DNA from 2 places in the Streptomyces sp. NPDC059875 genome. Region 2 is predicted to be linked to the other one. Evidence: riboswitches for the same ligand, from Rfam matches in the RefSeq annotation. Region 2 holds a riboswitch; the other holds the start of a gene.

Region 1 (15,441 bases), on a different contig from region 2:
GCCCTGCGCACCGGGACGCCGATCTTCGGCAGTGACGGTGTGCTCGACGACGCCGGTATCGCGATTCCGGACGAGCAGGAGGACGAGGTGGAGAAGTTCCGCGAGTTCCTCGACCAGATCTCCCCGGAGGACTTCGGGTCCAGCAGCCAGTGAGGCGGGCCGGGTCCACCAGCCGGTGAGGCGGGCCGGCCGTGGTCCGGTCATTGGCTGTCGCGCGCCGGGTGCGGTCAGAGCATTCGAGTAGCCGTTCCCTGGAGAGGGACACGGGAAACCACTCTCTGGGTGATTATCACTCGGCGTGCCGAGTGTGGCGATCGTTGACGCACCCCGAGTGACTGCCTACCTTCGTGTGGGCAGGTCAAGGACGGAGGGTCGGCGTGATGAGCAGCGGCGACGGTACGGCAGGGGGCTCTCTCGGGCGTGCGCCCGGGGAGAACGGTCCGTATCCGCTACACGGCAGTGTGGGCGACTTCGGTACGGACACGAGTGCGGGCGAGGGTGTGGCGTCCGGTACGGACGTGGTGGGCTACCGCGGTCCGACGGCGTGTGCGGCGGCCGGGATCACCTACCGCCAATTGGACTACTGGGCGCGTACCGGCCTTGTCGAGCCGAGCGTGCGGCCCGCGTACGGATCCGGGACGCAGCGGCTGTACAGCTTCCGCGACGTCGTCGTTCTCAAGATCGTCAAGCGGTTCCTGGACACCGGGGTCGCGCTCCAGAACATCCGGGCCGCCGTGCAGCACCTGCGGGCCCGCGGCTTCCGTGACCTGGAGCGGATGACCCTGATGAGCGACGGGGCCACGGTGTACGAGTGCTCCTCGCCCGACGAGGTCGTCGACCTGCTCCAGGGCGGGCAGGGCGTCTTCGGGATCGCGGTGGGTGTCGTCTGGCGCGATGTGGAGGCGGCGCTCTCGCAGTTGCACGGGGAGCGCATCGATACCGGTGAGACGCTGATCGGCCACAATCCGGGCGACGAGCTCGCGCGGCGGCGGCGCGACCGGGCGGTCTGAGCGCGTCGGGCGGGGCCTGGGGCGTACTTGGGCGGGCTGAGCGTGTCGGGCGGCGTCTGGGGCGAGCCCGGGGGTCTGAGCATGTCGGGCGGCGACCGGGCGAACCCGGGCGATCTGAGCGTGTCGTACGTCAGTGCGAGTCGGTTGTCAGTGGCGTAGGGGAGCATCGGAGATGTGAGAGCCGCGCCGACGATCCTGCATCTGGACATGGATGCCTTCTTCGCCGCCGCCGAGCAGGCGGCGAAGCCGAGTCTGCGCGGAAAACCGGTGGTGGTCGGGGGATTGGGCCCGCGCGGGGTCGTCGCCACGGCCTCGTACGAGGCACGGCGCTTCGGGGTCCACTCCGCGATGCCGATGGCGCAGGCCCGGCGACTGGCGCCCAACGCCGCCTACCTCGTGCCGCGCTTCGGTTTCTACCGGGCGATCAGCGAGCAGGTCATGGAGCTCCTCGGGCGGCTGTCGCCGCTCGTGGAGCCGCTGAGCCTGGACGAGGCCTTCGTCGACCTGGAGGCCGGGGGTGTGGCCGACAACAGCGCGAGCGCGCGCGAGGCCGGTGAGCGGCTGCGCAGGGACATTCTCGCCACCACGGGGCTGACGGGGTCGGTGGGGCTCGCCGGGTCGAAGATGCTCGCGAAGATCGCCTCGGAGGAGGCCAAGCCGGACGGTCTGGTGCTCATAGAGCCGGGGACCGAGCGGGAGCTGCTGGGGCCGAAGTCGGTGCGGATCCTGCCGGGGGTCGGGCCGGCCACTGGGGAGCATCTGCGGCGGGCGGGGATGACGACGGTGTCGGACCTCGCGGAAGCGGGCGAGGACGAGCTTGTACGGCTCCTTGGGCGCGCGCACGGGGCCTCCCTGTACCGGATGGCCCAGGGGTACGACGATCGGCCCGTGGTGGCCGAGCGGGACGCGAAGTCGGTGTCGGTGGAGGACACCTTCGACGTGGACCTGCACGACCGGGTGCGGATCCGGATCGAGGTGGAGCGGCTCGCGGAGCGGTGCGTGGGCCGGTTGCGGGCGTCGGGTCACTCGGGGCGGACGATCGTCCTGAAGGTGCGGCGGTTCGACTTCTCGACGCTGACGCGTTCCGAGACGCTGCGGGGGCCGACGGACGACCCGGTGGTGGTGCGGGAAGCGGCGGGGCGGCTGCTCGAGGGGGTGGACACGACGGGCGGGGTCCGGCTGCTGGGCGTGGGGGTGAGCGGGCTCGCGGACTACACGCAGGAGGATCTGTTCGCGCAGGCGGAAGCGGCGGGGGCGGCGGAGCCGCCGGCGGGGGGTGTGGTGGAGGAGGCACCTCTGGATCAGGGGCCTGAGCCGGAGGCGCCGCACTTCGAGCGGCGGTGGTCGCCCGGGCACGACGTACGGCACGCCGTGTACGGGGCCGGGTGGGTGCAGGGGAGCGGGGTGGGGCGGGTCACCGTGCGCTTCGAGGAGCCGGGGTCTGCGCCGGGGCGGGTGCGGACGTTTCTCGTGGACGATCCGGAGCTGGAGGTCGGGGAGCCGCTGCCCTTGGTGGGGGGCGGGGCGGGTACGGCGGCGGTCGCGTAGTGGGGTGCGCCCGGCCTTCGGCCGGGCTTGTCGTTCCCACCCGCACCACCCGTGCAACTCGGATGAAGAGGTGCGGGCCTTCCCGTGGGTGGCTGGACGCCGTCGGCGGCCGTGGGATGCGTCCGTGCTGGCGGGCGCGGTGAAGTCGTCAGGCTTCTTCTTGGCCGGCCAGGCGGCCGAAGTCGTGGTCTGGGGGTGGTGGGGGTGGGAGGGCGATGTTGTAGTGGCGGTAGAGCTGGAGCTCTTGTTCCGGGGAGAGGTGGCGGCCCACGCCGAAGTCCGGGGCGTCCTTGATCAGGGACCGGTCGTACGGGATGTGGAGGCCGTCCCCCGCCAGTTCGCTCGGCTCGAGGGGGACGAAGGCGTCCCGGCTGAAGAGGCCCGTGCGGACCGCGGCCCACTCCGGTACCCCGGTCGCGTCGTCCAGGTACACCTCGTCCACGGTCCCGATCTTGTGTCCCTCGCGGTCGAACGCCTTGCGGCCGATCAGGCTGCGCGGATCGATGTCGGTCTGCACGGTCCCTCCAACTGGTCGCAACTGCTCTACAAAGACTACGAAAGTGCACATCTGGGATGTCGGCCACTTGAGCGATGGGACCGGGAACCTCGCTGGTAGGCTGGCTGTGGCTGTCGACCCTGTGCGGGAGAGTCCTCCGGAGAAACCTTTCGGAGGCGCCGAAGGAGCAAATCCTCCCCGGAATCTCTCAGGCCCCTGTACCGCACGGACGAGGTCACTCTGGAAAGCAGAGCGGAGGTCCGACGGCATCCGCTCTCACCGACGGTGAAAACCGGCGAGCCGTTTTGGCGTGCCGGTGAAGCTCTCAGGTTGAGATGACAGAGGGGGAGGCCGTCCGGGCACCCGCGCCGTGGTGTCCCTCGCAGGTCGTGACGACCAGGAGGCCTCCGTACATGACCGCCAACCGCACTCCGCTCTCCGAACTCGAACAGGGCATCCCGTTCGAGCAGCGGCACATCGGGCCCGACGCCGAAGCCCGGGCCAAGATGCTCGCGCAGGTCGGCTACGGCTCCCTCGACGAGCTCACGGCCGCCGCCGTGCCGGACGTGATCAAGAACGCCGAGGCGCTGGGCCTGCCCGCCGCCCGCACCGAGGCCGAGGTCCTCGCCGAGCTGCGTGAGCTCGCCGACCGCAACCAGGTCCTCGCCCCGATGATCGGCCTCGGGTACTACGGGACCTTCACCCCGCCGGTGATTCTTCGGAATGTCATGGAGAATCCGGCCTGGTACACCGCCTACACGCCCTACCAGCCCGAGATCTCTCAGGGCCGCCTCGAGGCGCTGCTCAACTTCCAGACCATGGTCGCCGACCTCACCGGTCTGCCCACCTCCGGCGCCTCGCTCCTCGACGAGGGCACCGCGGCCGCCGAGGCCATGGCGCTCTCCCGCCGGGTCGGCAAGGTCAAGAACGGTGTCTTCCTCATCGACGCCGACGCCCTGCCGCAGACCATCGCCGTCATCGAGACCCGCGCCGAGCCGACCGGCGTCGAGGTCGTCGTGGCGGATCTCAGCGAGGGCATTCCGGCAGAGATCGCCGAGCGCGGCGTGTTCGGCGTGCTCCTGCAGTACCCGGGTGCTTCCGGTGCCGTCCGTGACATCAAGCCGCTCATCGACGCGGCCCACGAGCTCGGTGCGATCGTCACCGTCGCCGCCGACCTGCTCGCGCTGACCCTGCTCACCTCGCCCGGTGCTCTCGGGGCCGACATCGCCGTCGGCACCACCCAGCGCTTCGGTGTGCCCATGGGCTTCGGCGGACCCCACGCCGGCTACATGGCCGTCCAGGACAAGCACGCCCGCTCGCTGCCCGGCCGCCTCGTCGGCGTCTCCGTCGACGCCGACGGCAACAGGGCGTACCGCCTGGCCCTGCAGACCCGTGAGCAGCACATCCGCCGCGAGAAGGCCACCAGCAACATCTGTACGGCTCAGGTGCTGCTCGCCGTCATGGCCGGCATGTACGCCGTCTACCACGGTCCCGACGGCCTGAAGCAGATCGCTCAGCGCGTCCACCGGTACGCCACCGTGCTCGCCGCCGGCCTCACCGCCGGTGGCGTCGAGGTCGTCCACGGCAGCTTCTTCGACACCCTCACCGTCCGCGTGCCCGGCAAGGCCGCCGAGGCCGTCGCCGCCGCCCGCGAGGCCGGTGTCAACCTGTACCTCGTCGACGCCGACCACGTGTCGATCTCCTGCGACGAGACCACCGGTCGCGCCCAGGTCGCCGCCGTCTGGGCCGCCTTCGGTGTCGACGCCGACATCGAGGCGCTGGACGCCGCCACGGAGGAAGCGCTGCCCGCCGGGCTGCTGCGCTCCGACGCGTACCTCACCCACCCGGTCTTCCACGCGCACCGCTCCGAGACGTCGATGCTGCGCTACCTGCGCAAGCTCGCCGACCGCGACTACGCGCTCGACCGCGGCATGATCCCGCTCGGCTCCTGCACCATGAAGCTGAACGCGACCACCGAGATGGAGCCGGTGACCTGGCCCGAGTTCGGCCAGATCCACCCCTTCGCCCCGGTCGAGCAGGCGCAGGGCTACCTCACGCTGATCACCGAGCTGGAGGAGCGCCTCGCCGAGGTCACCGGCTACGACAAGGTGTCGATCCAGCCCAACGCCGGTTCGCAGGGCGAGCTGGCCGGTCTGCTCGCCGTCCGCGCCTACCACCGCGCCAACGGCGACGAGCAGCGCACCGTCTGCCTCATCCCGTCCTCCGCGCACGGCACCAACGCCGCCTCCGCGGTCATGGCCGGGATGAAGGTCGTGGTCGTCAAGACCGCCGACGACGGCGAGGTCGACGTCGCGGACCTGCGCGCCAAGATCGAGCAGTACCGTGACGAGCTGTCCGTGCTGATGATCACGTACCCGTCCACGCACGGTGTGTTCGAGGAGCACGTCGCGGACATCTGCGCCGAGGTGCACGACGCCGGCGGTCAGGTGTACGTCGACGGCGCCAACCTCAACGCGCTGGTGGGGCTGGCCAAGCCGGGCAAGTTCGGCGGCGATGTGTCCCACCTGAACCTGCACAAGACCTTCTGCATTCCGCACGGCGGCGGCGGCCCCGGCGTCGGCCCGGTCGGTGTGCGCGCACACCTCGCGCCGTACCTGCCCAACCACCCGCTGCAGCCGTCCGCCGGTCCGGAGACGGGCGTCGGCCCGATCTCGGCGGCCCCGTGGGGCTCGGCCGGCATCCTGCCGATCTCGTGGTCGTACGTGCGTCTGATGGGGGGCGAGGGCCTCAAGCGCGCCACGCAGGTGGCCGTCCTCGCCGCGAACTACATCGCCAAGCGCCTGGAGCCGCACTACCCGGTGCTCTACACCGGTCCGGCCGGTCTGGTCGCCCACGAGTGCATCGTCGACCTGCGTCCGCTGTCCAAGGCGACCGGCGTCAGCGTCGACGACATCGCCAAGCGCCTGATCGACTACGGCTTCCACGCGCCGACGATGTCGTTCCCGGTGGCCGGCACGCTGATGATCGAGCCGACCGAGTCCGAGGACCTGACCGAGCTCGACCGCTTCTGCGACACGATGATCGCGATCCGCGGCGAGATCGAGAAGGTCGCATCGGGTGTGTGGCCGGCGGACGACAACCCGCTGCACAACGCCCCGCACACGGCGGCCGCGCTGGGCGGCGAGTGGAACCACGCGTACACCCGTGACGAGGCGGTCTTCCCGGCCGGTGTCTCGGCCGCGGACAAGTACTGGCCGCCGGTCCGCCGGATCGACGGTGCGTTCGGCGACCGCAACCTGGTCTGCTCCTGCCCGCCGATGGACGAGTACGACAACTGAGCGTGAGCGCGAGCATGAGCTGATCGCCCTCGGCAACAGGGCATGAGTCAGGGCCGGTTCGGAGACTTCTCCGGGCCGGCCCTTGGCGTGTTCCCTCGTACGGTGTGGTGCCCGACGGTGCCCGGTCGTCAGGCGGCAGTCGTCACCCGGCCCGTCGTCAGCGGGCGGTGCGGGGCGATGATCTTTCCGTCCGGCAGCAGTTCACCGGTGTCCTCGAAGAGCAGGACGCCGTTGCACAGCAGGCTCCAGCCCTGCTCCGGGTGGTGCGCCATCATTCGGGCCGCCTCCCGGTCGGCGGAGTCGGCGGTGGGACAGGCGGGCTGGTGCTGGCACATGGGTGGGTTCTTTCGCTGCGTCGTGGTGTCTGTCGTCCTGCGGCTCGATGCGGTGCTCATGGCCGCCCCCCGTTTGTCGGTTCGGTTGGTCCAGTGTTCCCCCACGGACGTCGATCCGCAGGTATTTCACGGCAGCTCTTCCTACTGCATGAAGACGTATCACCCGCGCGGGCGGTTCAGCTCAACTGGGCGGTCTCTTCGGGTGGTTCGGGGTAGCCCTGGTGGGCTAGTCCGTACGGGGCGGGGTGTTCGACGGCGGCGTTCGGACAGAAAGGCGCCCCGCGGCCCGGTGCTGGAGGCGGGCCGCGGGGCGTGCGCGCTACGGGTGCGGTGGTTCAGGCCGGCGCCGGAGTGCCGAACAGCGGCGGCGGCGCGAGGCGCAGGGTGAGGACGGGCATCAGGTCGGCGACGCGGTGCGGACGGTGGGCGGCGATGCCCGGCGGCGCCGGGGCGAGCGGGACGAGGAGATCGGCCGGTGCGGGCGAATCCGATGCCCCGTCGGCCTCCGTGTCGCCGTGGAGCCACAGCGTCAGCATGTAGAGCTCCGGTACGGAGAGCAGGCGCGGCTGGTACGTCATGGGCAGCGCCTCGGCCTGGAGCAGGGCGCGTTCGGTGGCGGTGATGTACGGACCCTCGAAGAAGTGCGAGAAGGACCAGCCGTCGGGCGTGAGCATGGTGTCGGCGGCGGCGACGGCCCGGTCGGTGCCCCGGATCAGGAACCGCCAGCCGGTGAGCCGGGTGCGCGGAGCCTGCCCGGACGGGACGAGTTGGTCCCGCACGTCGAGGACGTGGACGGGCAGGGGCAGTTCGGGGCTCAGCGGCCCCTGGGCGGACCGGAGGGCGGGGGTTCGTGCCTCGCGGACGGCGGTGGGGGAACCGAGGGCCGCGAGGACACTGCGCAGGGCCGGCGCAGGGGCCGGGGAGGGTCGGAGCATGGTGGGTCGCCTCTCGCTCAGGAGACACGGTGATGCGTGGGCAGGTACGACGGCGCTGTGGGCTGCCGGGCCGGAGGGGCCATGAAGCCATGGCCGGGCGCCAACACTCTGCCTCGTTCACGGAGTTTATACGAGACGTGTTCACGCGGTGTTTCCGGTAGCCGTCGCCGATATTGCGAGCAAGGCGTCATCCGGCCTTGTTCCGGGGGAGATTCGCAACATTTGCGGTGAGGGCGCTTCGTCTGCCTGCGACTTCGTCGCCGCTGCGGACGGCCGAATATCGACCCCATGCTTTCCACGATTATGGCAACGGAATATGTCCTTTGCCATGTGCCCCGGGGGTGTGCCGGGCGATTGCTCAATCCAGCCTAGCGTTCGGTGGGGTCGGTCCGCAGGCGTTATGGATCAATCGGCTGGGCATCATCGTCCGTGACGCGCGCGGCCGTCGCCGTGGCCGCCCAATCGGGGAGGGACGCTTCCATGGGGGAGAAGGTCGTGGCAGACGGGTTCGACCTGTCCGATCGGCAGAGATACCGCAGGAAGCTCCAGCAGTGCCTGGCGGGGCTCGCGAGGCTCCTGGCGGAGAAGAGGTTCGACCGTCCGCAGAATCTGATGGGCCTGGAGATCGAACTCAATCTCGCGGGCGCGGACGGCTTGCCCCGGATGGTGAATGGCGAGGTCCTCGAGCGCATCGCGAGTTCGGATTTCCAGACGGAACTCGGCATGTTCAATCTCGAAGTGAACATCGCTCCGCACCGGCTCGGCGGCCGCGTTTTCGACCGGCTCGCGGAAGAGCTGAGGACCGGTCTGGGATATGCCGACCGCAAGGCCCGCGAAGTCGACGCCGGCGTCGTCATGATCGGAATTCTGCCGACGCTCGCGCAGCGTGATCTCGTCTTCGAGAATCTCTCGGCCGTGGACCGGTACACCCTGCTCAACGACCAGATCGTCGCCGCCCGGGGCGAGGACTTCACCCTCGACATCCAAGGCGTGGAGCGGCTCACCTGCACGTCCACGTCGATTGTGCCCGAGGCGGCCTGCACCTCCGTGCAGCTGCACCTCCAGGTCACCCCGGGCCGGTTCGCCGCGGTGTGGAACGCGGCCCAGGCGGTGGCAGCCGTCCAGATAGCCGTGGGCGCCAACTCGCCGTTCCTCTTCGGACGGGAGCTCTGGCGCGAGTCCCGCCCGCCGCTCTTCCAGCAGGCCACGGACACCAGGCCGCCCGAGCTCCAGGCGCAGGGGGTGCGGCCGCGCACCTGGTTCGGGGAGCGGTGGGTGGATTCGGCGTACGACCTCTTCGAGGAGAACCTGCGGTACTTCCCCCCGCTGCTGCCGATCTGCGACGAGGAGGACCCGCTCCTCGTCCTCGATCAGGGCGGGGTGCCGCGCCTGCAGGAGCTCGTCCTGCACAACGGGACGGTCTACCGCTGGAACCGGCCCGTCTACGGCTGGGTGGACGGGGTCCCGCATCTGCGGGTGGAGAACCGGGTGTTGCCGGCCGGACCCACGGTCACCGACGTCGTCGCCAACGCGGCCTTCTACTACGGGCTGGTGCGGGCGCTCGCCGAGGAGGCCCGGCCCGTGTGGAAGAGGCTGCCGTTCGAGGACGCCGCCGCGAACTTCGACGCCGCCTGTCGCCACGGGATCGAGGCCGAGCTGCGCTGGCCGCGGCCGGGGCGCTCCGGCGGGGTGGCGACGGTGTCCGCGGTACGTCTCGTCCTCGACGAGCTGCTGCCGCTGGCCGCGGCGGGGCTCGACGCCTGGCACGTCGAGCCGGCCGACCGGGACTTCTATCTCGGTGTGATCGAGGAGCGCTGTCGGGGCCGGGTCAACGGCGCCTCCTGGCAGGCCGAGACCTTCCGCCGGGCACGGGAGTCCGGCCTCGACCGTGAGGCCGCCCTGGCGGCCACGACCCGTCGGTACGCCGAGCTGATGCACGGCGGCGAACCGGTGCACCGGTGGCCGGTGGGGATCGAGTAGACGTCCCCGCGGCCCCGGAATGGCGCCCGGCAGGGCCCGTCACGCATGATCTCCGTACCCGGAACGCGATGGGGAAGTGGAGACAGGTGTGGTGTCGGAGCAACGAGTGGTCGCCGATTCTCTTCCCCCCGACGGCCTGCCGCGCAGGGTCCTGCGGTCCGAGACGCTGATCGTCCTGGCGCTCTCGCTCGGTGCGAGCGCGCTCTCGTCCCTCATCAGCTTCGTCGGTTCGCTGACCAAGCCGGGCGGGCTGAAGGAACAGGCGGCGATGCTCAACAGCTCGTACGCCCCCGGGCGGCCGTGGCTCGATCTGGCCTGGCAGCTCTTCGGCATCGCTACGGCGCTCGTACCGGTCGCCCTAGTCGCCCATCTCCTGATGCGCGAGGGATCGGGGCTGCGGGCGATCGGCTTCGACCGGACCCGACCCTGGCCGGACCTCGGGCGGGGCGCGCTGGTGGCCGCCGCGATCGGGAGCGCCGGGCTCGCGTTCTACCTGGGGGCACGGGCGGCCGGCTTCAATCTGACCGTGGTGCCCGAGTCGCTGCCGGACGTGTGGTGGAAGTACCCCGTCCTGATTCTTTCGGCGGTGCAGAACTCCGTACTGGAGGAGGTCATCGTCGTCGGCTATCTGCTGCGCCGGCTCGGGCAGTTGGGCTGGTCACCGATGGCAGCGCTGGTCGCGAGTTCGGTGTTGCGCGGTTCGTACCACCTCTATCAGGGCGTCGGCGGGTTCGTCGGGAACATGGTCATGGGCGTCGTCTTCGTGTGGCTGTACCGCCGCTGGGGGCGGGTCGGGCCGCTGGTCGTGGCGCACGCGCTGCTCGACATCGTCGCATTCGTCGGATACGGGCTGCTGGCCGGGAAGGTGGACTGGCTGCCGACCGCGTAGGCGAAGGAGCGACGCGTAGGGGACGGAAAGCCTGAAGGGGCGTACGGCGATGGCCGTACGCCCCTTCGTCATGTGCGGGGTCAGGCGCGCAGTTCGCCGTCGATGACGGTGACGGCGTGGCCGGTCAGCAGGGTGCGGTCGCCGCGCAGCCGGGTACGGACGACGCCGGTGCGGGCGCCGCCCTGGAAGCCGGTCAGGTCGTCGCGGCCGAAGCGCGCGGACCAGAGCGGGGCGAGCGCGGTGTGGGCGCTGCCGGTGACCGGGTCCTCGTCGATGCCGAGGCCGGGGAAGAAGCCGCGGGAGACGAAGTCGTAGCCGCGCTCGGGCTGTTCGGCGGCCGCGGTCACGATGACACCCCGGTCGGAGAGGTGCGCCAGGGCCGCGAAGTCCGGCTCCAGGGAGCGGACGGTCGCCTCGTCGCGCAGCTCGACGACGAGATCGCCGACCGCGGTGTCGTGGACGGACACGGCCTCCGCGCCCAGCGCCTTCGCCAGGCCGTCCGGGGCCGGCACGGCCGTGAGCTCGGAGGTCGGGAAGTCCATCGTGATGGTGCCGTCCTCCTCGGCGGTGGCACCGAGGATGCCGCAGCGGGCGGCGAACCGGACGGTCCCGGTCGCGGCGCCGGTGGTGTGCAGGACGTGGGCGGTGGCGAGCGTGGCGTGGCCGCACATGTCGACCTCGGTGGTCGGTGTGAACCAGCGCAGGGCCCAGTCGGCCTCGCCGCCCGGCGGCAGCGGGTGGGCGAAGGCGGTCTCGGAGAGGTTGACCTCGGCGGCCACCTTCTGGAGCCAGTGGTCGTCGGGGAAGGAGTCGAGGAGGAGGACCCCTGCCGGATTGCCGGAGAAGGGGCGGTCGGTGAAGGCGTCGACGATTCGGATCCGCATGGCACGGACCGTACCGGGGTGGAAAACCCGCAGGCCAAGGCCAATCCGGGATGGCTGGACCGCTTGAGTGTTGGCAAACGAAGTATTCCGATATATCGTTGAGGCATCGCGACAGTTCAACGATGTATACCCGATGGAAGGAGCGTTGCGATGCGTTCACATGGACACGAACACGGACATGGTCACGGACACTGCGGACCCGGCCCTCGCGGTGACTTCGAGGGGCGGCGTGCCGCCTTCGGTCAGTTCGGGCCGGGCTTCGGCGGTGGACCGTGGGGCGGAGGCCCCTTCGGCGGCCGTGGTCGCGGAGGCGGCCGGGGCAGGGCGCGGCGCGGAGACGTGCGCGCCTCGATCCTGGCGCTGCTGAAGGACCGCCCGATGCACGGTTACGAGATGATCCAGGAGATCGGCGAGCGCAGTGGCGGGGCATGGAAGCCAAGCCCCGGCTCCGTCTACCCGACGCTTCAGCTCCTCGAGGACGAGGGTCTGATCGCCAGTGCGAGCGAGGGCGGCAAGAAGCTGTTCACGCTCACCGACGCCGGCCGCACCGAGGCCGAGTCGGGGCCGGAGGCCCCCTGGGAGGAGGCCGGGCGCGGCGTCGACTGGGAGGCCGTGAACGAGATCCGGCAGGCCGGCTTCGGTCTGATGGAGGCGTTCGGGCAGGTCTGGAAGACCGGCAGTACCGAGCAGCGGCAGAAGGCCGTCGCCGTCATCAACGAGGCCCGCAAGAAGCTGTACCTGATCCTGGCCGACGAGCACTGAGCCGTCGGACAGCTGGAGGGGCCCCGCGGCGCTGCGCCGCGGGGCCCCTCGGTGTGTGTGTCAGTGGGGCGATCGGTCGGTCGTCGGGTCGGCCGGTGGGTCAGGTGACCAGGCCGGCCAGCTTCCGCAGGGACTCGTTCAGTGCCGCGGTGGCCGAATCCTTCAGCTTGCCCGCCATCAAGGAGACCGCCGCGCCCGTGAACTCGCCGTCGATCCGGACCGTGGTGGCGTCCCCTTCGGCCGCGAGCGAGTAGCGCGTGCCGACGTTGACCCCCATAGGGCCCTTGCCCCGGATGGCCAGCACCCGGGTGGTCTCCAGCTCCTCGACCGTCCAGGTCACCTCGGCGGGGAAGCCCATCAGCTTCATGTTCTCCGCGAAGGTGGCGCCCGTCTCCAGCGTGGCCGGACCGCCGTTCGGGAAGTTGGTGTGGGTGGCGTTCCACTCGCCGTACGAGGTGAAGTCCGTCAGCTGCGCCCAGACCTTCTCGGCCGGCGCCTCGATCCGTGCCTCCGCGCTGACTTCGGCCATACGACCACCCCTTCGCGGGTTCGCGTGTTCTCGTCGGTCTTCGGTGTCGACGGAACGTAGCCGGGCGGCCGTCAACATTCAATACTGATGAACCGTCAGTTCTTCGACTTCGCCGATCCACCACATCTGTGCGGAGTCGAACCAGTCGGAGGCCCGCGGCCCTCCGCCCTCGTCGTGGCAGTGGAACGCGGCCCAGAAGAGATCGGCAGGCAGCGCTTCCCGCGGTGCGTACACGCGGTAGACGTACTGCCGCCCGTCGAGTGCGAGCAGGGCGACCATCCAGAACATACTCAAAGGACGAAACGGGAGGGCGCCGTGGTTGCATTCGGGGCGCAAAGCAAGGCGGCGCGCGCCCCCCGAGGGAGAACGCCCGAAATCTCCTCCGTAGGGAGGAGGCACCGTGCACCGGTGCCCAACTCCGGTGGGATGCGGACATGCTTCTCGCCGGGGATGTTCCGGCCGCCCGAGGCTGATGAGGTGGGAGGGTGCATAGTCCTGTCCCTCGCGTGCCCCGGCAGCCCGTGGCCCGCCGCCCGGAAATCCAACTCGGCCGCCTCACCGCCGAACTCGCGACGGTCGTGGCGAGCGCGCGCCGCAGAGCCCTGCGCGACGGGGACCGGCAGATCGACACCGCTCATCTGCTCCACTCCCTCATCGAATCCGATCCCGAGGTCGGCACCGCCTTCGAGGGCCGACCGCAGCTCGCGCGCGTGCTCGGCTACCTGGTCCAGCGCTCCATCGGCTACGGCCTGCGCTGGCAGGGATCCGTCGAGGACTCCGGCACCCTGGGCGTCGTACGCGAGGCCGACCCGGCGGCGGACGGCTGGTCGCCCGCCGCGGCCGCCGCGATGGGCCGCGCCTGGGAGCGGGCAGCGCTGCGCGGCGATCCCCGCGCGCGTGGCCTCGATCTGCTGGCCGTGATCGCGGCGGATCCGGAGTGCCGGGCGGTCGAGGTGCTCGGCCGGGCAGGGGTCGATCCGGGGGTGCTGGCCGACCGTATCGGGGAGCTGTCTCAACAGGTGTAACGGGGGTTACGCACCTGACGCGGTGCTGTCAGAATGGCCCGATGCACGCGTCTCAGGGGAGAAGCGCCGGCCTGGGACTAGCCCTGGCCTCGGCCTTCGCATTCGGTGGTTCAGGTGTGGCGGCGAAGCCGCTCATCGAGGCGGGACTCGACCCGCTTCATGTGGTGTGGCTCCGGGTGGCCGGCGCCGCCCTCGTCATGCTGCCGGTGGCCTGGCGCCATCGCGACCTGCTGCGTCGCAGGCCGGCGCTCCTCGTCGGCTTCGGACTGCTCGCCGTCGCGGGCGTCCAGGCCTGCTATTTCGCCTCGATCTCGCGGATCCCCGTCGGCGTCGCGCTGCTCATCGAGTACCTCGCCCCCGCCCTCGTCCTCGGCTGGGTCCGGTTCGTCCAGCGACGACCGGTCACCCGCGCCGCGGCGCTCGGCGTCGTCCTCGCCGCCGGTGGTCTGGCGTGCGTGGTCCAGGTCTGGTCGGAGCTCAGCTTCGACCTGCTCGGCCTGCTGCTCGCGCTCGGCGCAGCCTGCTGCCAGGTCGGCTACTTCGTCCTCTCCGACCACGGCGGCGACGAGTCCGACCCGGTCGACCCGCTGGGCGTCATCGCGTACGGACTGCTGATCGGCGCGCTCGTACTGACCGTCGTCGCCCGGCCGTGGGGGATGGAGTGGTCCGTGCTCGGAGGCGAGGCGGACATGAACGGTACGGGCGTGGCCGCGTGGCTGCTCCTGGGGTGGATCGTGCTGATCGCCACGGTCCTCGCCTACATCACCGGCATCGTGTCGGTGCGCAGGCTCTCGCCGCAGGTGGCCGGTGTCGTCGCCTGCCTGGAGGCCGTGATCGCGACCGTGCTGGCCTGGGTGCTGCTCGGCGAGCACCTGGCGGCGCCGCAGATCATCGGCGGCGTGATCGTCCTCGTCGGCGCGTTCATCGCCCAGTCGTCGACGCCGAAGGCGGCGTCGACGGAACCGGTGGCGGGGTCAGAGTCGGGGGCGGAGTCCGGGGGCGGGGCGGAGTCCGGGGCTGGAGCCGCGCCGAGCGCCCGCGAGAGCGAGTTGTCGGCGGGCAAGACCGCTCCCTAGGGGGACGGCGAACATCGCCTGGCGCTGCTGATGGTGGCGCCGGCTCCGCGGGACGTCCTTGACTGCCTGCGGCACGGTGGGGTGTAACCCCTAAGGCCTGTCCGGCGGATCAGGGTCGGACAGGCCCTAGGCGCGTCGGCGGCGTTGGTGGGCTGCCGCCTCGTGGTCGCCGGGGGACGCGCGGGTCGTCAGGCCCTGGACGATGCGGTCCTGGGTCGGCTCCGGTTTGTGGTTGGCGTACTTGAACTTGGCGCGGACGTCCGTCACGTCGAGGCGTAGCACCCGCAGGCCCGACAGGAGGCGGCCGAAGGGGGCCTCGCCGGGGGTGACCGGGGCGGTGCCGCCCTCGGGCTGGAAGTGGGCGACCTGGCGGTTCAGCAGCTCCGCCTTCTCCGCCGGGTCGTCGACCACGTGGGCGGTGCAGCGCAGTTGGACCGCTGCGTAGAAGGACGTGGGGGTGCCGTGCTCGGTCGGGGCGCCCTCCGGGGCCGTCCACGGGCCGGGGATGAACGCGTAGTCGTCGACCACGCTGAGCAGGACCGTGGGGTTCTCGTCCAGGGCCCGCCACAGCGGGTTGGGGCGGGCGAGGTGGGCCAGCACTCGGCCGTAGGGGCCGGGCTCGGCCTCGTACCGGAAGTGCATCGGCTGCACCCACGGCGGCTCGCCGCCGAGT
Region 2 (15,441 bases):
CGCCATCGCCCGCCGGCTCACCCAGTGCGTCGTCCTGCGCCACTGGGCGCTCTCCCCGCAGATCGCCGAGCACGCCGTCCTGCTCGTCTCCGAACTCGTCGGCAACGCCGTCCGGCACACCGGTGCCCGGGTCTTCGGACTGCGCATGCTGCGCCGCCGCGGCTGGATCCGGATCGAGGTCCGGGACCCCTCGCGCGGACTGCCGTGTCTCATGCCCGTGCAGGAGCTGGACATCAGCGGTCGCGGGCTCTTCCTCGTCGACAAGCTCTCCGACCGCTGGGGCGTGGATCTGCAGCCGCGCGGCAAGACGACGTGGTTCGAGATGCGGGTCGCCGACCGCTGATACGCAAAAGCCCCCGTGCGGGGGCTTCTGTGTAGGGAGCGCCGCGGATCGGGGGGGTGTGTATCCACGGTGCTCGGACGACCTGGCCCGGGTCAATGGGGGTCGTGTTCCCGACTATGGCAGACAGGGGGCCTTGTCGCCAAAAGTCCCTACTGGGGCAAATTCGGACAAAGATGGACTGTTCAGCAATGAATCATTGGTGACATAGAGCACGGACCTTGTAAATGGTGAATAAGTATGGGGTTCACCGCTTGTTTCCTCGCCGTGTCCGCATGGTGGACGCGGAAGGGAGGCCCGCAAACGTCCTGAATTGGCCTAATCATTACTTTTCGGGCATAACGGCTGTCCAATGGTCGCGTGACCCCGACCGACCGCCGTGGCGCCCTGCGGGCGGGTGCCGCCGCCGCCCTCACGGGAGCGCTCACGGCCGCGTGCGGCACGGAGACCCCTCCCGCACCCCGCGGCCCCGCGCCCGCGCCCGCCGCTCCGGCCCCCCGCCGCTTCCCCGGTCACCCCGTGGAGATCGCGAGCGGCCCCCGCGACCGCCCCCGGGTCGCCCTCACCTTCCACGGCCAGGGCGACCCCGCCCTCGCCCGCGCCGTGCTCGCGGAGGCGGAGAAGGGCGGCGCCCGGGTCACCGTCCTCGCCGTCGGCGACTGGCTCGACGCCCACCCCGAGCTCGCCCGCCGGATCCTCGACGGCGGCCACGACCTCGGCAACCACACGCAGCGCCACCTCGATGTCAACGCGCTGGGCGAAGACGCCGCGCACGCGGAGATCAGCGCCTGCGCCACCCGGCTGCGCCGGCTCACCGGCTCCATCGGCAGCTGGTTCCGGCCCTCCAGGAGCCAGCACGCGACCCCGACCGTCCAGCGGGCCGCCCGCCGGGCCGGCTACCCGCACGTCCTCTCGTACGACGTCGACTCCCTCGACTTCACCTCGCCCGGCGCGGCGGCCGTCGTCCGCAACGTCACCGGGTCGATCCGCAACGGATCGGTGGTGAGCCTGCACTTCGGCTACGCGGACACGGTCGCCGCGCTGCCGCCCCTCCTCGCCGACCTCGACCGCCGCGGCCTGCGCGCGGTGACGACCACGGAGCTGCTGACCTGATGCTGCCTCTCACCACGCGTACGAAGAGCCTCCTCGCCGCCGCGCTGCTCGCCGCGCTCGCCGGGTGCGGCACCGCGGACGACGGGGCCGAGCCCCGCGGCGGCGCCAGGAAGGAGGCCGCCGTGCCCCCGGCCGTAGCGAAGAAGGCCGTCCCGGACGGCCTGCCCGGCATGCCGCCCGTCCTCGACCCCAAGGACGTCTACGCCGCCGACCGGCCGAACAAGCTCTCGCCCGTGGTCAAGGACTTCCCCTCCCGGGTCTACGTGCCCAACACCAACTCCAACACCGTCTCGGTCATCGACCCGGCCACGTACCGGGTGATCGAGACCATCCCGGTCGGCATCCAGCCGCAGCACGTCGTCCCGTCGTGGGACCTGAAGACGCTCTGGGTCAACAACAACCGCGGCCACACCCTCACCCCGATCGACCCGGCCACCGGGGTCGCGGGCAAGCCCGTCGAGGTCCACGACCCGTACAACCTCTACTTCACGCCGGACGGCAAGTACGCCGTCGTCATGGCCTCCCTCGACCGTGAACTGGTCTTCCGCGACCCGCACACCATGGACCGGAAGAAGACCGTCCCGGTCTCCTGTTACGGCGTCAACCACGCGGACTTCTCCGCGGACGGCCGGTACTTCGTCGTCTCCTGCGAGTTCTCCGGCGAACTGCTGAAGGTCGACACGGAGAAGATGGAGGTCATCGGCCAGCAGAAACTGCCCTTCGAGGGCGCGATGCCGCAGGACGTGAAGATCTCGCCGGACGGCAGGACCTTCTACATCGCCGACATGATGGCCCACGGCATGTGGGTCCTCGACGGCGAGAAGTTCACCACCCCGACGCTCATGCCGACCGGCAAGGGCGCCCACGGCCTCTACATCTCCCGGGACTCCAAGGAGATGTACGTCCCCAACCGCGGCGAGGGCTCCATCTCGGTCTTCGACTTCGCCAAGAACTCACTGACGAAGAAGTGGTGGCTCCCGGACGGCGGCTCCCCGGACATGGGCGGCGTCTCGGCCGACGGCAAGGTGCTGTGGCTGTCAGGCCGTTACGACTCCGAGGTCTACGCGATCGACACGACCACCGGCAAGCAGCTGGCCCGCATCCCGGTCGGCGGCGGCCCCCACGGCCTCGCGGTCTACCCCCAGCCCGGCCGCTACTCGCTCGGTCACACCGGCGTCTTCCGCTGATTCGGGCGGCGGGTCAGCCCGCGATGAGCAGGGCCTCGGAGGCCACCGGGCGGTAGCCCGCCGCCTGGAAGGTGCGGACGCTACGGGCGTTGCCGGGGGACTGCTGGGCCCAGACGACGTCGTCCGGCGTCAGATGCCGGGCGGCGAGGGCCAGCGCCCGGCCGAGCCCGCGGTGCCTGGCGTCCTCCTCGACCTCGATCGCCGCCTCCCAGCGCCCGGCCACGCCCCGGCCCAGGATCAGCACCCCGCCGTCGGTCGCCCACACCCGTACGTCCTCGCGGAACTTCATCGCCCGCGCCACCCGGGGGTGGTCGGGGTCCTCGATCTCGCGCAACGGCAGCCCCGGGGCGCCGGGCAGCGTCGTGGCGACCGTCAGCAGGTCGATCGTGTTCATGTGCCGGCCCGTGCGCCGCATGAAGGCGGCGAGGAACCCCGGGTTCATCGAGGCGGCCAGCGGGTCGCTCGCGGCGGCCGCGAGCTCCGCCCGCACCCACGACGGATCCTCGTCCGTGAAGACCACCGAATGCGCGGTGAAGGCGAGGACGCCGACGTCCCTGGCGTTCGGCTGCGGGACCACCGTCGTCGAGCCGTCCGGCGGCGGGAACTGCCCGCGCGCCGCCGCCGCCAGGATCCGTGCCACGTCGTCGCTCATACCCCCATCATCGGTCACCCGTCGGACCGATAACCTGACCCCCGTCATCGAAGCAACAAGAAGGGGCGGAAGCTGTGGCGGACATCGAGTCGGCGCGCAAGGCATTCGATCGGTTCGACGTGGACGGGGACGGTTTCATCACCGCGGCCGAGTACAAGAGCGTCATGGCGCAGCTGGGTGACTTCAACGTCACCGAGACGGTCGCGGAGGCCCTGATCGGCCAGCGTGACGGCAACGCCGACGGCAAGCTGTCCTGGGACGAGTTCTGGGCCGACCTCAACAAGGCCTGACCCACCGGGCAGGGACGGGCGGCGCCACACCCGGCACGGCCACCACGTGCACACGTATGTGAACCGCCGCCCGTGCGGCCGGCCGGGCGGACGGATGGAACCATCGGAATGACGGCTGGGCGCCGGTCGTGGAGTGCCCCGCACGCCTCCGGCTCCCCGGCGGGAATCGGCCTTACCGTGCAGGCAACCCGTCCGGATACCGGACGGGTTCCCGCCACTCCGGCGTTCCCCTGGAGGTCAAGATGCCCAGTCCACCCCAGCCGTTCGGCACCGTCGTCAGCGCCATCGGCGTCAACCTGCGGAAGTATCCGAGCACGGACTCCTCCGTCATCGGCAACCTGAGTCACGGCGCCGAGGTCGGCCTGCACAGCAAAGTGCACGCCCAGACCATCGACGGCAACAGCATCTGGTACCTGCTGCGCGACAAGGCCGCGTGGGTCGCCGCCCGGCACGTCGACAACACCGGACAGGTGCCACTGTCCAAGGACGTCGAACCGGCCGCCCCGCAGGGCTGAGCGAGGGGCAGCCGGCCTGCAAGGAAGGCCCTGACCGCGCTGAAGGACATGAACGCGCTGGTCAGGGCCCGCACCGGCTGGTGCCCTGACGGCACGGCCACGACGCGCGCGGCGTCGCACGGGGGAGGAAAATGGGGGGTGAACCCCCACCCCCTCACCTCATGTCCACTGCCGCGCGGCTGGTGCGTCGATTGCTGATGGCGGTGCTTCTGAGCACAGCGATCAGCGTGGGGCCGGTCGCTTTCGCACCCCTGGCGGCCTTCCTGACGCCGGCGGCGGCTCAGGCCTCCCTCACACTGGACCCGGCCTCCGGGCCACCCGACACGTACGTGACGGTCACCGGCTCCGGTTTCGACCCGTGCGGCTACGCGGCGGTCTCCTTCGACGGCGGTACCCCCATCGGGGTGGTGCTGGACCAGACCGATCACACGGTCACCGGGTCCATCACGGTCCCGATGAACGCCACGACAGGCCCGCACACGATCAAGGTGGCCTGTGACCCCGAGGTCGACACCGGCCACGTCACGTCCGCGTCGGCCACCTTCACCGTGACCGGGGGCGGCGGCACCACGCCCGACGGGTCACGGACGCTCACGCTCGACCCGGACCACGGATCGATCGGGGACACGATCGACGTCCGGGGCTCGGGGTTCGACGGGTGCTCCGCCGGAACCGTCGACCTCTACGTCGTCGACGAGGCGGATCTCGGGTCCGGCATCCCCGTGGGGGAGAACGGCGACTTCTCGCGCACGGAGACCGTCCCGGAGGGCACCTCACTGGGCACGCACACATTCCGGGCCGCCTGTACCGGACAGCCGGACTACTACGCGGACGCCGACTACGTCGTCGAGAGCCCTGGGGACCCGCAGCTCACCCTCGCTGGGGAGGAGGGCGCGAAGGGGAGCACCGTACAGGCGGAAGGCACGGGCTTCAGGTGCTCGAACGTCGACCTCCTCTGGGACGGCGACGAGCCGGCCTTGACCACTGCGCCGGTCACCGAGCAGGCCACCTTCGCCACCGAGATCACCGTCCCGGCCGACGCGCCGGAGGGCACGCACACGGTGCGGGCGGTGTGCCAGGACTATCCGGAGCAGTACGACGAGGCGCCGTACCGGGTCACGGACGAGCCGGGCCCGACGGGCCCCAAGGACCCCGATCCGTCGGATCCGAACCCTACGGATCCGAACGACCCGAACCCTACGGACCCGAACGACCCGAACCCCACGGATCCGAATCCGACGGATCCGAATCCGAACGACCCGAACCCTGCGGACCCGAACGACCCGAACCCTGCGGATCCGAACGCGCAGCCCCCGTCCGGTAGCGGCGGGACCACCCCCGTCGGGTGGGTCGTCGGCTCCACGACCGGTACCGCGCTCGCCCTCGCCGCCGCCGCGGCCGTCTACTTCGGCCGACTGCACCGCGGCCCCCGCTGGGTCCGCAACCACGTCCGGGCGACCCTGCGGCCCGCGACCGGCACCACCGAGGTGACCGAGTACCGGCCGCCCGGCGAGCCGCCCACCCGTACGACCCGGCTCGACCCGCACCCGGACCCCGGCCGGCAGACCCTCGACGAGGAGGACCGATGACCATGCCCGCGCCCGTGGCGCCTCCCACGACCCCGACGACCGTCCGCGCGTTCCTGCTCGGCGAGGGGGAGGAGCTCGACGCCCCGCTGCGCGCCCATGACACGGCCGGGCCAGTGCTCGCCCCCGTACGCGGCAGGACCCCCGCCGCCGACCGGGCGGTCGAGCACGAGCTGGCCACCGTCGTGGAGGACTTCCTCGCCCTCGACGTGCTCGACCTCGCGGCCGCCGGCTGGCGCGGCCACTCCGCGCTGCAGTCAGCCGCGCGCCGCACCCGTGACCTGCCGGGCAGCGAGGAGGTCGTCGCGCTCGCCACCCATCGGGTCACTTCCACCCACCGGCCGTACGTCGACGTCTACGTGGACGGCGCGAAGATCGGCACGCTGGACGTGGAGCTGACCGCGGTCTTCTGGATCTCCGGGCTCGTCTGCGTGGTCCGTGACGCCTGTCTGACCGGCGTACGGTCCGGGAACTGCGCGGTCGACGCGAGCCTGGGGGTGCAGGGGTCGGTGATCGCCCAGCGCCGGGGCGGCCGGCTGGACCTCCCCGGAGCTTTCGCGCTGCGCGGCCCGGTGCCGCTGCTGCGGAACGAGCCGAGGCCCCAGGAGGCCCCGACCGCCCCGGGGATCAGCGCGCGGTGATCAGCACTCGATGATGTTCACCGCGAGGCCGCCGCGGGCGGTCTCCTTGTACTTGACCGACATGTCCGCGCCGGTCTCCTTCATGGTCTTGATGACCTTGTCGAGGGAGACCAGGTGGCTGCCGTCGCCGCGCATCGCCATCTTCGCCGCCGTGACCGCCTTGACCGCCGCCATGCCGTTGCGCTCGATGCACGGGATCTGGACCAGGCCGCCGACCGGGTCGCAGGTCAGGCCCAGGTTGTGCTCCATGCCGATCTCGGCCGCGTTCTCGACCTGCTCCGGGGTGCCGCCGAGGACCTCCGCGAGGGCGCCGGCCGCCATCGAGCAGGCCGAGCCGACCTCGCCCTGGCAGCCGACCTCGGCGCCGGAGATCGAGGCGTTCTCCTTGAAGAGCATGCCGACCGCGCCGGCCGCCAGCATGAAGCGGACCACGCCGTCCTCGTCCGCGCCGGGCACGAAGTTCATGTAGTAGTGCAGGACCGCCGGGATGATGCCGGCCGCGCCGTTCGTCGGGGCGGTGACCACGCGGCCGCCCGCCGCGTTCTCCTCGTTCACGGCCATCGCGTAGAGGGTGATCCACTCCATCGCCAGCGCCGCCGGGTCGCCCTCGGAGCGCAGCTTGCGAGCCGTGTTCGCGGCGCGGCGGCGGACCTTCAGACCGCCCGGCAGGATGCCCTCGCGGGACATGCCGCGCGAGACGCAGGCCTGCATGACCCGCCAGATCTCCAGCAGGCCCTCGCGGATCTCGTCCTCGGTGCGCCAGGCCTTCTCGTTCTCCATCATCATCGCGGAGATCGACAGGCCGGTCTCCTTCGCGAGGCGGAGGAGTTCGTCGCCCGTGCGGAAGGGGTACTTCAGGACCGTGTCGTCCGGGATGATCGGGTCCGATCCCTCGACCGCGTCCTCGTCCACGACGAAGCCGCCGCCCACCGAGTAGTACGTCTTCTCCAGGACGAGCGCGCCCTCCGCGTCGTACGCGAAGATCGTCATGCCGTTGGCGTGGTACGGCAGCGCCTTGCGGCGGTGCAGGATCAGGTCCTCGTCGAAGTCGAAGGGGATCTCGTGCGCGCCGACCAGATTGATCCGGCCGCTCGACTTGATCCGCTCGAACTCCTCGTCCGCCGTCTCGACGTCGACCGTCCGCGGGGAGTTCCCCTCCAGGCCCAGCAGGACGGCCTTCGGCGTGCCGTGGCCGTGGCCGGTCGCGCCCAGCGAGCCGTACAGCTCCGCCCGTATCGAGGCGGTGTGGGCGAGGAGCCCCTCGTTCTTCAGCCGGCGGGCGAACATCCGGGCGGCGCGCATCGGGCCCACCGTGTGGGAGCTGGACGGGCCGATGCCGATCGAGAACAGGTCGAAGACCGAGATGGCCACGGGGAACTCCTTGTGGGGGGCTAGACGCCGTTGTCTGCCGGGGTGGTGCAGAACGGAGCAGGAAGAGCGGAAAAAGGGGGTGGGGCACCGCGCTCACTGTCCAGTGTGCGCGGTGCCCCGGAGCTTCGTACGAACAAAAGGGTACGAAATTACTTCAGGCCGGGGTACAGCGGGTGCTTCTCGGCGAGAGCGATCACCCGGGCCTTGAGGGACTCGGCGTCGAAGCCGGGCTTCAGGGTCTCCGCGATGATGTCGGCGACCTCGGCGAAGTCCTCGTCGCCGAAGCCGCGGGTCGCGAGCGCCGGCGTACCGATGCGCAGACCCGAGGTGACCATCGGCGGACGCGGGTCGTTCGGGATCGCGTTCCGGTTGACCGTGATGCCGACCTCGTGGAGGCGGTCCTCGGCCTGCTGACCGTCCAGCTCGGAGTTGCGCAGGTCGACCAGGACCAGGTGCACGTCCGTGCCGCCGGACAGGACCGAGACACCGTGCGCGGTGACGTCGTCCTGGACCAGGCGCTCGGCCAGGATCCGGGCGCCGTCCAGGGTGCGCTGCTGGCGCTCCTTGAACTCCTCCGAGGCCGCGATCTTGAACGAGACGGCCTTGGCCGCGATCACGTGCTCGAGCGGGCCGCCCTGGAAACCGGGGAAGACCGAGGAGTTCAGCTTCTTCGCGAACTCCTTCTTCGCGAGGATGATGCCGCCGCGCGGGCCGCCGAGGGTCTTGTGCGTGGTGGAGGTCACCACGTCCGCGTACTCGACCGGGTTCGGGTGCAGGCCGGCCGCGACCAGACCCGCGAAGTGGGCCATGTCGACCCACAGGTACGCCTCGACCTCGTCGGCGATCCGGCGGAACTCGGCGAAGTCCAGCTGACGCGGGTAGGCGGACCAGCCCGCGATGATCACCTTGGGGCGGTGCTCCTTGGCCAGGCGCTCGACCTCGGCCATGTCGACCAGACCGGCCTCGTCCACGTGGTACGCGACCACGTTGAACTGCTTGCCCGAGAAGTTCAGGCGCATGCCGTGGGTCAGGTGACCGCCGTGGGCCAGGTCCAGGCCCAGGATCGTGTCGCCGGGCTGGGCGATCGCGAACAGCGCGGCCTGGTTCGCGGAGGCGCCGGAGTGCGGCTGGACGTTGGCGTACTCGGCGCCGAACAGGTCCTTGATCCGGTCGATGGCGATCTGCTCGGCCACGTCGACGTGCTCGCAGCCGCCGTAGTAGCGGCGGCCCGGGTAGCCCTCGGCGTACTTGTTGGTGAGGACCGAGCCCTGGGCCTCCATGACCGCGACCGGAGCGAAGTTCTCCGAGGCGATCATCTCGAGGGTGGACTGCTGGCGGTGGAGCTCGGCGTCGACGGCGGCGGCGACGTCCGGGTCCAGCTCGTGGAGAGGGGTGTTCAGAAGCGACATGAATCGATCCCTAGGGGGTCTCGGTTAGCCGGCGGTGAAGGCGGTGTACTCGTCGGCGGTGAGCAGGTCCTCCGGCTCGCCGGCGAGGCGGACCTTGAACAGCCAGCCGCCCTCGAACGGGGCGGTGTTCACCAGGGAGGGGTCGTCCACGACGTCCTGGTTGGCCTCGACGACCTCACCGGTCACCGGCGCGTACAGGTCGCTGACGGACTTGGTGGACTCCAGCTCGCCACAGGACTCGCCCGCGGTCACCGTGTCACCGACCTCCGGGAGCTGCACGAAGACGACGTCGCCGAGGGCGTTCGCCGCGTGCTCCGTGATGCCGACGGTCGCGACGCCGTCAACGACGTCCGACAGCCACTCGTGCTCCTTGCTGTAGCGAAGCTGCTGGGGGTTGCTCATGTCGTGATTCTCCTGGATCGGGGGAGTGCTGATGTACGCGGGTCTTACGGGATGAGACGAGGAGTGAGACGTTCAGGCGTGTGAAACGTCACTTCTGGCGCTTGTAGAAAGGCAGCGCCACGACCTCGTACGGCTCGTGGGTGCCGCGGATGTCCACACCTACACCCTGCGTGCCGGGCTCGGCGTGCGCCGCGTCCACGTACGCCATGGCGATCGGCTTTCCGAGCGTCGGGGACGGGGCGCCGGAGGTGACCTCGCCGATGACCTCGCCGTTCGCGACGACCGCCATGCCGGCGCGCGGGACGCGGCGGCCCTCGGCGATCAGGCCGACGAGCTTGCGCGGCGGGTTGGTGGCGGCGCGCTCGGCGGCGGCCTCCAGGGCCTTGCGGCCGACGAAGTCGCCCTCGTTGGTCGTCTTCTCGAACTTCACGACCCGGCCGAGGCCCGCGTCGAACGGGGTGAGCGAGGTGGTCAGCTCGTGCCCGTACAGCGGCATGCCCGCCTCCAGGCGGAGCGTGTCACGGCAGGACAGGCCGCAGGGGATGAGCCCGACCGGGGCGCCGGCCTCGGTCAGCGCCTTCCAGACGCCCTCGGCGTGCTCGGGCTTCAGGAACAGCTCGAAGCCGTCCTCGCCGGTGTAGCCGGTACGGGCGATCAGCGCGGGGACCCCGGCGACCGTGCCCGGGAGGCCGGCGTAGTACTTCAGACCGTCCAGGTCGGCGTCGGTGAGCGACTTCAGGATGCCGGGGGACTCCGGGCCCTGGACGGCGATCAGGGCGTACGCGTCACGGTCGTCCCGTACCTCGGCGTCGAAGCCGGCCGCGCGCTCGGTCAGCGCGTCGAGGACGATCTGCGCGTTGGAGGCGTTGGCGACGACCATGTACTCCTGGTCCTGGAGCCGGTACACGATCAGGTCGTCGAGGATGCCGCCGTCCTCCTGGCAGATCATCGTGTAGCGGGCCCGGCCGAGGCCCACGGTGGAGATGTTGCCGACCAGGGCGTGGTCGAGGAGCTCGACGGCCTGCGGACCGGTCACCGTGATCTCGCCCATGTGGGAGAGGTCGAAGAGGCCGGCCTTGGTGCGGACGGCGTTGTGCTCGTCGCGCTCGCTGGCGTAGCGCAGCGGCATGTCCCAGCCGGCGAAGTCGGTCATGGTCGCGCCCAGCGAACGATGCAGCGCATCGAGGGCGGTCAGGCGGGGTGCAGTGCTCATGGGGTGGCTCCCGGGTCCCAAGGGCGGAAAACATGACGGGCGAGGACGTCCTCCCCATCTGTCATGGAACCTGAGAGGTTCACCGAGAGCATCTCGTCACCGAGAGGTCGGCTTGCACCTTGGGTGGGAACGCCACACGACGTCCCGCTTTTCAGATCTGCCTCATCCACGCGGTACGGGGCCTGAGAGATTCAAGGGAGGGTCTTGCTCCTTCGGCGCCCGGGGCCCACCGTGGTGGTTCCGGGACTCTCCCGCGCGGATTCGAGCGGCCGGTATGAGGTTGTGTGCGCTTGGCGCGCACATCATTGCACGCGGGGTCTGATCGGCAAATCGCTTGTGCCTCATTACCGCTTCTTTACACTTCGTGGGCAGGGGGGTCCTCGGACCCGACAGGGGGAGAAACGATGACGATCCAGCACACCGGCGCCTACGCCACGGGCGCGGGTCTCACGGCCCAGCGGGCCCGGGCCAGGACCCGAAGGCGCGGCTCCGCCACGTCCCTGCTGCGCGATCTGCGCGAGCGCGGCGGTCGCGGCCCGCGCGTGCTCTCCTTCGCCGCCGGTGACCTCGTCGTCGTCTCCGGGCTGCCCGGCAGCGGCAAGTCGACGCTCATGCGGCGCGCGGCCGAGGGCCTGGGCATCGATTCGCAGGACGCCCGCGAGCGCTGGGAAGCACGACTGCCACGCTTCCTGCCGTACGCGGTCTACCGCCCGCTGGCCCGGATCGCCCACTACGCCGGACTGCGCCGGGCGCTGCGCTCCGGGCGGAGCGTGGTCGTCCACGACTGCGGCACCCAGTCCTGGGTGCGGAACTGGCTCGCCCGCGAGGCCCGCCGCCGGGGCGGCGCGCTGCACCTGGTCCTGCTCGACGTCACACCGGCCGCCGCCCGGGAGGGGCAGCGCGAGCGCGGCCGAGGGGTGTCGGGATACGCCTTCGCCCGGCACCGCCGGGCCGTCGGCCGGCTGCTGCACTCCGTCGAGTCCGGCCGTCTGCCGCGGGGCTGCGCCTCGGCGACCCTCCTCGACAGGGACGCGGCGGGTGCCCTCCGGAGGATCACGTTCCGCGAGCACTGACGGCTGCCGGGCGATCCGGACCGGGGTGCTCCGGGGATGCGGACCGGGTGCGCGGGGGCCCGGACCGGGGTGCTCCGGCGATCCGGACCGGGGTACTCCGTGCGCTTTTGGCCACGGCGGCGCCAGGGCGGCGTTAGGGTTCTGCCCCGAGGGCCCGTGACCAGGGCGCGTGAGAAGGGGATACGGGAACCGTGGATGTGACGTGGCCGGGCAACGAGCTCGAAGAGGTCCTCGCGGCCTCGCTCGGCAACCCCGCCGCCGGAGGCCGGCTCGTCGAGGTGCTCGGACGGAGCCCCGTCTGGGTTCCCCTGCCCAACGGCGGCAGCCCCGAGAGCCGGGACCTCGATCTGCCCACGATGGAGATCGACGGACTCCCCTACGTCCCCGTGTTCAGCTCCGAGCAGCAGTTCCTGGCCTGTGTCGGCGCCCACATGTCCTTCACCGTCGCCCCCGCCCGCGATTTCGCCCGCGGTCTGCCCCCGCAGCTCGGCATCGCCGTGAACCCCGGCGGCACCGTCGGCGCCCCGCTGCCCCCGCCCGCCGTCGCCGAGCTCTGCCGGGTCGGCCGCACCCCGCTGGACGGCCCCGCGAGCGGCGGCCGGGTCCGGCTCTTCGAGCCCGACTGGCAGGACGACCCCGTCGACTTCCTCGCCGCCGCGTCCGCCGAGTTCGAGGCCACCGGAGTCGTCGTCACCGCGCGCCGCGCCCTCGCCAGCGTCGAGGGCACCGAACCCGCCCTCTTCGTCGGCGTCCAGCTCGCCGCCTGGGACGGAGTCGACCGGAACGCGCCGCTCGACGCGCTCGGCCGCGCGCTCGGCCGGGTCGAGGTGGCCTGGCCGGTCAATCTCATCCTGCTGGACGTTGCGCAGGACCCGGTCGGCGACTGGATGCTGGAGCAGGTGCGCCCCTTCTATCAGCGGGCCTCCGTGTAATTAAGCTGGTTCGGTGGACGGAAGAGGGGCGGGACCCAGGGTGAGCGCGTCAGGCACGGCCGCGGCCGGAAAGGTCGAGCACATGCTGCGCCAGGTGGCACCCGGACGCTACGACGCGTACGAGCAACTGCTGCACGCCCTCGCCGACGGCGACGTCTGGATGCTGCTCTGGCAGGGCGCACCCGGCTCGCCCGACGCCCAGTACGGGAACATGGAGGTCGACGGCTTCGGGTACGCCCCGTGCGTCACCTCCGCCCAGGAGCTCGCCGCCTCCGGCTGGAGCCGCGCCCACGAGGTGGTCACAGGCCGCGAGATCGCCCGCGCCCTCTACCCCGACCGCTGGGGCATCTGGCTCAACCCGCACGACGCCAACGGCGGCGTCGGCATCCCCTGGGCCGACCTCCGCCGAATCGCCACCGGTCTCGACCGGATGCCCGCCGGACCGCTGCGGCTCTCCGAACCCGCGCTGGAAATCCCCCAGTTCTATGCCCTTCTGACCCAGAACGCCCATCGCACCCCGTCCGTACGGGCGCTGCGCCGGGCCTGGGTGCAGCCCGCGCTGGGATCCCCGTACCTCGCCATCGGACTCGACCTGTACGACACCTCCGCCGCCTCGGTCGAGGCGGTGCGGGCGATGATGCGCCAGACGATCTCCGCCGTCCCCGACGGTCTGCCCGTCTCGACGGTCGCGATGTCCGACGAGTACGACCCGGTGGCGATGTGGCTGCGGGCCAACGCGCGCCCGTTCTACGACCGTGACGCGCACGCCGCGCCCGCGCCGCACGCCCCCGGTTACGGCTACCCTCCGGCCGTGCCCCGCACGTACTGATACGTCCGTTCCGTCACCCCAATTCACTCCTGTCGCAGAGGGGTTGGGGTACATGTCCGTTCTGGCCGAATAGCGGGCGAGATGGTCCGCTGAGACGATCACAGAGTCCGGATAACGGAAGGCAACGAACCGCATCACGGTTGAGCAAACATTCACCGTGAGGTCTGGCGGGTGATCGCGAACACATTGAAGACTCCCCGGAACACCGGGCGTTCGGCCTTCCTGGCCGGTGCCCCGCAGTTGTTCCACCAAGCCGCTACCCGCGGCGGGCAAGGGCCGGCTACCGGCGGCCGAGAGGGGTCCTCACCACGATGACGGCACCACTGCACGAGACGAGTGCGGCCGAGTCGACCGCCGCCGTCGATGCCGTGCCTCCGGCGCCGCCGGGCAAGGCGATCGAGGGACGTTCCCCCTGGCAGATCGCCTGGACCCGGCTCAAGCGCGACAAACTCGCGCTGGCCGGCGGCACGATCGTGATCTTCCTGGTCCTCGTCGCGATCTTCGCGCCGGTCATCGTGGGCCTGCTCGGCCACCCGCCGGACGAGTTCCACGAGGACCAGATCGACCCGCTCTTCGGCACCCCGATCGGCTCCTACGGCGGCATCAGCGGCGACTTCCTCCTCGGTGTCGAGCCGGTCAACGGCCGCGACGTCTTCAGCCGCATCGTCTACGGCGCCCGCATCTCGCTGCTCGTCGCCTTCCTCGCCGCGATCTTCGCGGTCGTCCTCGGCACGATCCTCGGCATCGTCGCCGGCTACTTCGGCGGCTGGGTCGACGCGGCGCTGAGCCGCGTCATGGACGTCATGCTCGCCTTCCCGCAGCTGCTGTTCACCATCGCGCTGGTCTCCGTGCTCCCCAACGAGCTGCTCGGCTTCTCCGGTTCGGGGGTCCGCATCGGCGCGCTGGTGATCGTGATCGGCTTCTTCGGCTGGCCGTACGTCGGCCGGATCGTCCGCGGCCAGACCCTGTCGCTGCGCGAGCGCGAGTACGTCGAGGCCGCCCGCAGCCTGGGCGCCGGCCGCCTCTACATCCTGCGCCGGGAGCTGCTGCCCAACCTGATCGCCCCGATCATGGTCTACGCGACCCTCATGATCCCCACCAACATCCTCACCGAAGCGGCCCTCAGCTTCCTCGGCGCGGGTGTGAAGCCGCCCACCGCTTCCTGGGGCCAGATGCTGTCGACGGCCATCTCCACCTATGAATCGGACCCCCTGTTCATGGTGATCCCCGGCCTCGCGATCTTCATCACCGTTCTGGCGTTCAACCTCTTCGGCGACGGCGTGCGCGACGCGCTCGACCCGAAGGCCGCTCGCTGACCCCCGTCAGCCACGTCCCCTGACCGCCCGCACGCCCGTACAGACCCGCCCCTGCCGCTGGTGACAGGAGGCAATCAACACCGGCGGACCGTCACAACGGCCGCCACTATTCCGGAGGTTGCGAGACCATGACTCTGAACAGCTCTCAGCGGCGCAGAATGGCCGCGGGCGCGCTGCTCGCGGCGGCCACGATGGTCGTCACCACCGCCTGCGGTGGCGGCAGCGGCGACGGCGGCAGCAAGGGCTCCGGCGCGGCCGGCTTCAACGCCGCCGTGAACAAGGTCGCCAACGCCTCCGACAAGAAGGGCGGCGAACTGAAGTTCATCGGCTCGCAGGAGGCCGACTCGTGGGACCCGCAGCGCGGCTACTACGGCTTCGTGTGGGACTACATGCGCTTCTACACGCGCCAGCTGGTCACCTTCAAGGCCGAGCCGGGCGCCGCCTCCACCGAGCTGGTCTCCGACCTCGCCACCGACACCGGCAAGGTCTCGGAGGACGGTCTCACCTACACCTTCACCCTGAAGGACGGAGTGGCCTGGGAGGACGGCAAGCCGATCACCTCCAAGGACATC

The links. A riboswitch is a leader RNA that binds a small molecule or an ion and turns the genes downstream of it on or off. The one in region 2 is predicted to bind glycine.
Region 1: linked by a shared signal. The riboswitch ahead of gcvP (aminomethyl-transferring glycine dehydrogenase) and the one ahead of gcvT (glycine cleavage system aminomethyltransferase GcvT) in region 2 are both predicted to bind glycine.

The regions. Positions count from the first base shown of each region.
Region 1 is NZ_JBHWJZ010000049.1:7,781-23,221, forward strand. Features, by position in the region: gene ACFV9D_RS35545 (bifunctional nuclease family protein) at 1-153, shown strand, start outside; gene ACFV9D_RS35550 (MerR family transcriptional regulator) at 381-1,010, shown strand; gene ACFV9D_RS35555 (DNA polymerase IV) at 1,185-2,558, shown strand; gene ACFV9D_RS35560 (PRC-barrel domain-containing protein) at 2,707-3,075, opposite strand; glycine riboswitch at 3,190-3,288, shown strand; gene gcvP (aminomethyl-transferring glycine dehydrogenase) at 3,468-6,353, shown strand; gene ACFV9D_RS35570 (DUF5999 family protein) at 6,482-6,688, opposite strand; gene ACFV9D_RS35575 (hypothetical protein) at 7,024-7,623, opposite strand; gene ACFV9D_RS35580 (glutamate-cysteine ligase family protein) at 8,104-9,603, shown strand; gene ACFV9D_RS35585 (CPBP family intramembrane glutamic endopeptidase) at 9,695-10,492, shown strand; gene ACFV9D_RS35590 (PhzF family phenazine biosynthesis protein) at 10,573-11,376, opposite strand; gene ACFV9D_RS35595 (PadR family transcriptional regulator) at 11,527-12,138, shown strand; gene ACFV9D_RS35600 (SRPBCC family protein) at 12,239-12,667, opposite strand; gene ACFV9D_RS35605 (hypothetical protein) at 12,746-12,955, opposite strand; gene ACFV9D_RS35610 (Clp protease N-terminal domain-containing protein) at 13,174-13,692, shown strand; gene ACFV9D_RS35615 (DMT family transporter) at 13,734-14,768, shown strand; gene ACFV9D_RS35620 (FMN-binding negative transcriptional regulator) at 14,895-15,441, opposite strand, start outside.
Region 2 is NZ_JBHWJZ010000002.1:358,495-373,935, forward strand. Features, by position in the region: gene ACFV9D_RS03530 (ATP-binding protein) at 1-343, shown strand, start outside; gene ACFV9D_RS03535 (polysaccharide deacetylase family protein) at 701-1,453, shown strand; gene ACFV9D_RS03540 (YncE family protein) at 1,453-2,640, shown strand; gene ACFV9D_RS03545 (GNAT family N-acetyltransferase) at 2,654-3,292, opposite strand; gene ACFV9D_RS03550 (EF-hand domain-containing protein) at 3,367-3,582, shown strand; gene ACFV9D_RS03555 (SH3 domain-containing protein) at 3,825-4,097, shown strand; gene ACFV9D_RS03560 (hypothetical protein) at 4,259-5,686, shown strand; gene ACFV9D_RS03565 (hypothetical protein) at 5,683-6,324, shown strand; gene ACFV9D_RS03570 (L-serine ammonia-lyase) at 6,325-7,695, opposite strand; gene glyA (serine hydroxymethyltransferase) at 7,845-9,104, opposite strand; gene gcvH (glycine cleavage system protein GcvH) at 9,129-9,506, opposite strand; gene gcvT (glycine cleavage system aminomethyltransferase GcvT) at 9,595-10,719, opposite strand; glycine riboswitch at 10,881-10,983, opposite strand; gene ACFV9D_RS03590 (AAA family ATPase) at 11,124-11,792, shown strand; gene ACFV9D_RS03595 (enhanced serine sensitivity protein SseB) at 11,984-12,724, shown strand; gene ACFV9D_RS03600 (enhanced serine sensitivity protein SseB C-terminal domain-containing protein) at 12,765-13,553, shown strand; gene ACFV9D_RS03605 (ABC transporter permease) at 13,865-14,869, shown strand; gene ACFV9D_RS03610 (ABC transporter substrate-binding protein) at 14,998-15,441, shown strand, end outside.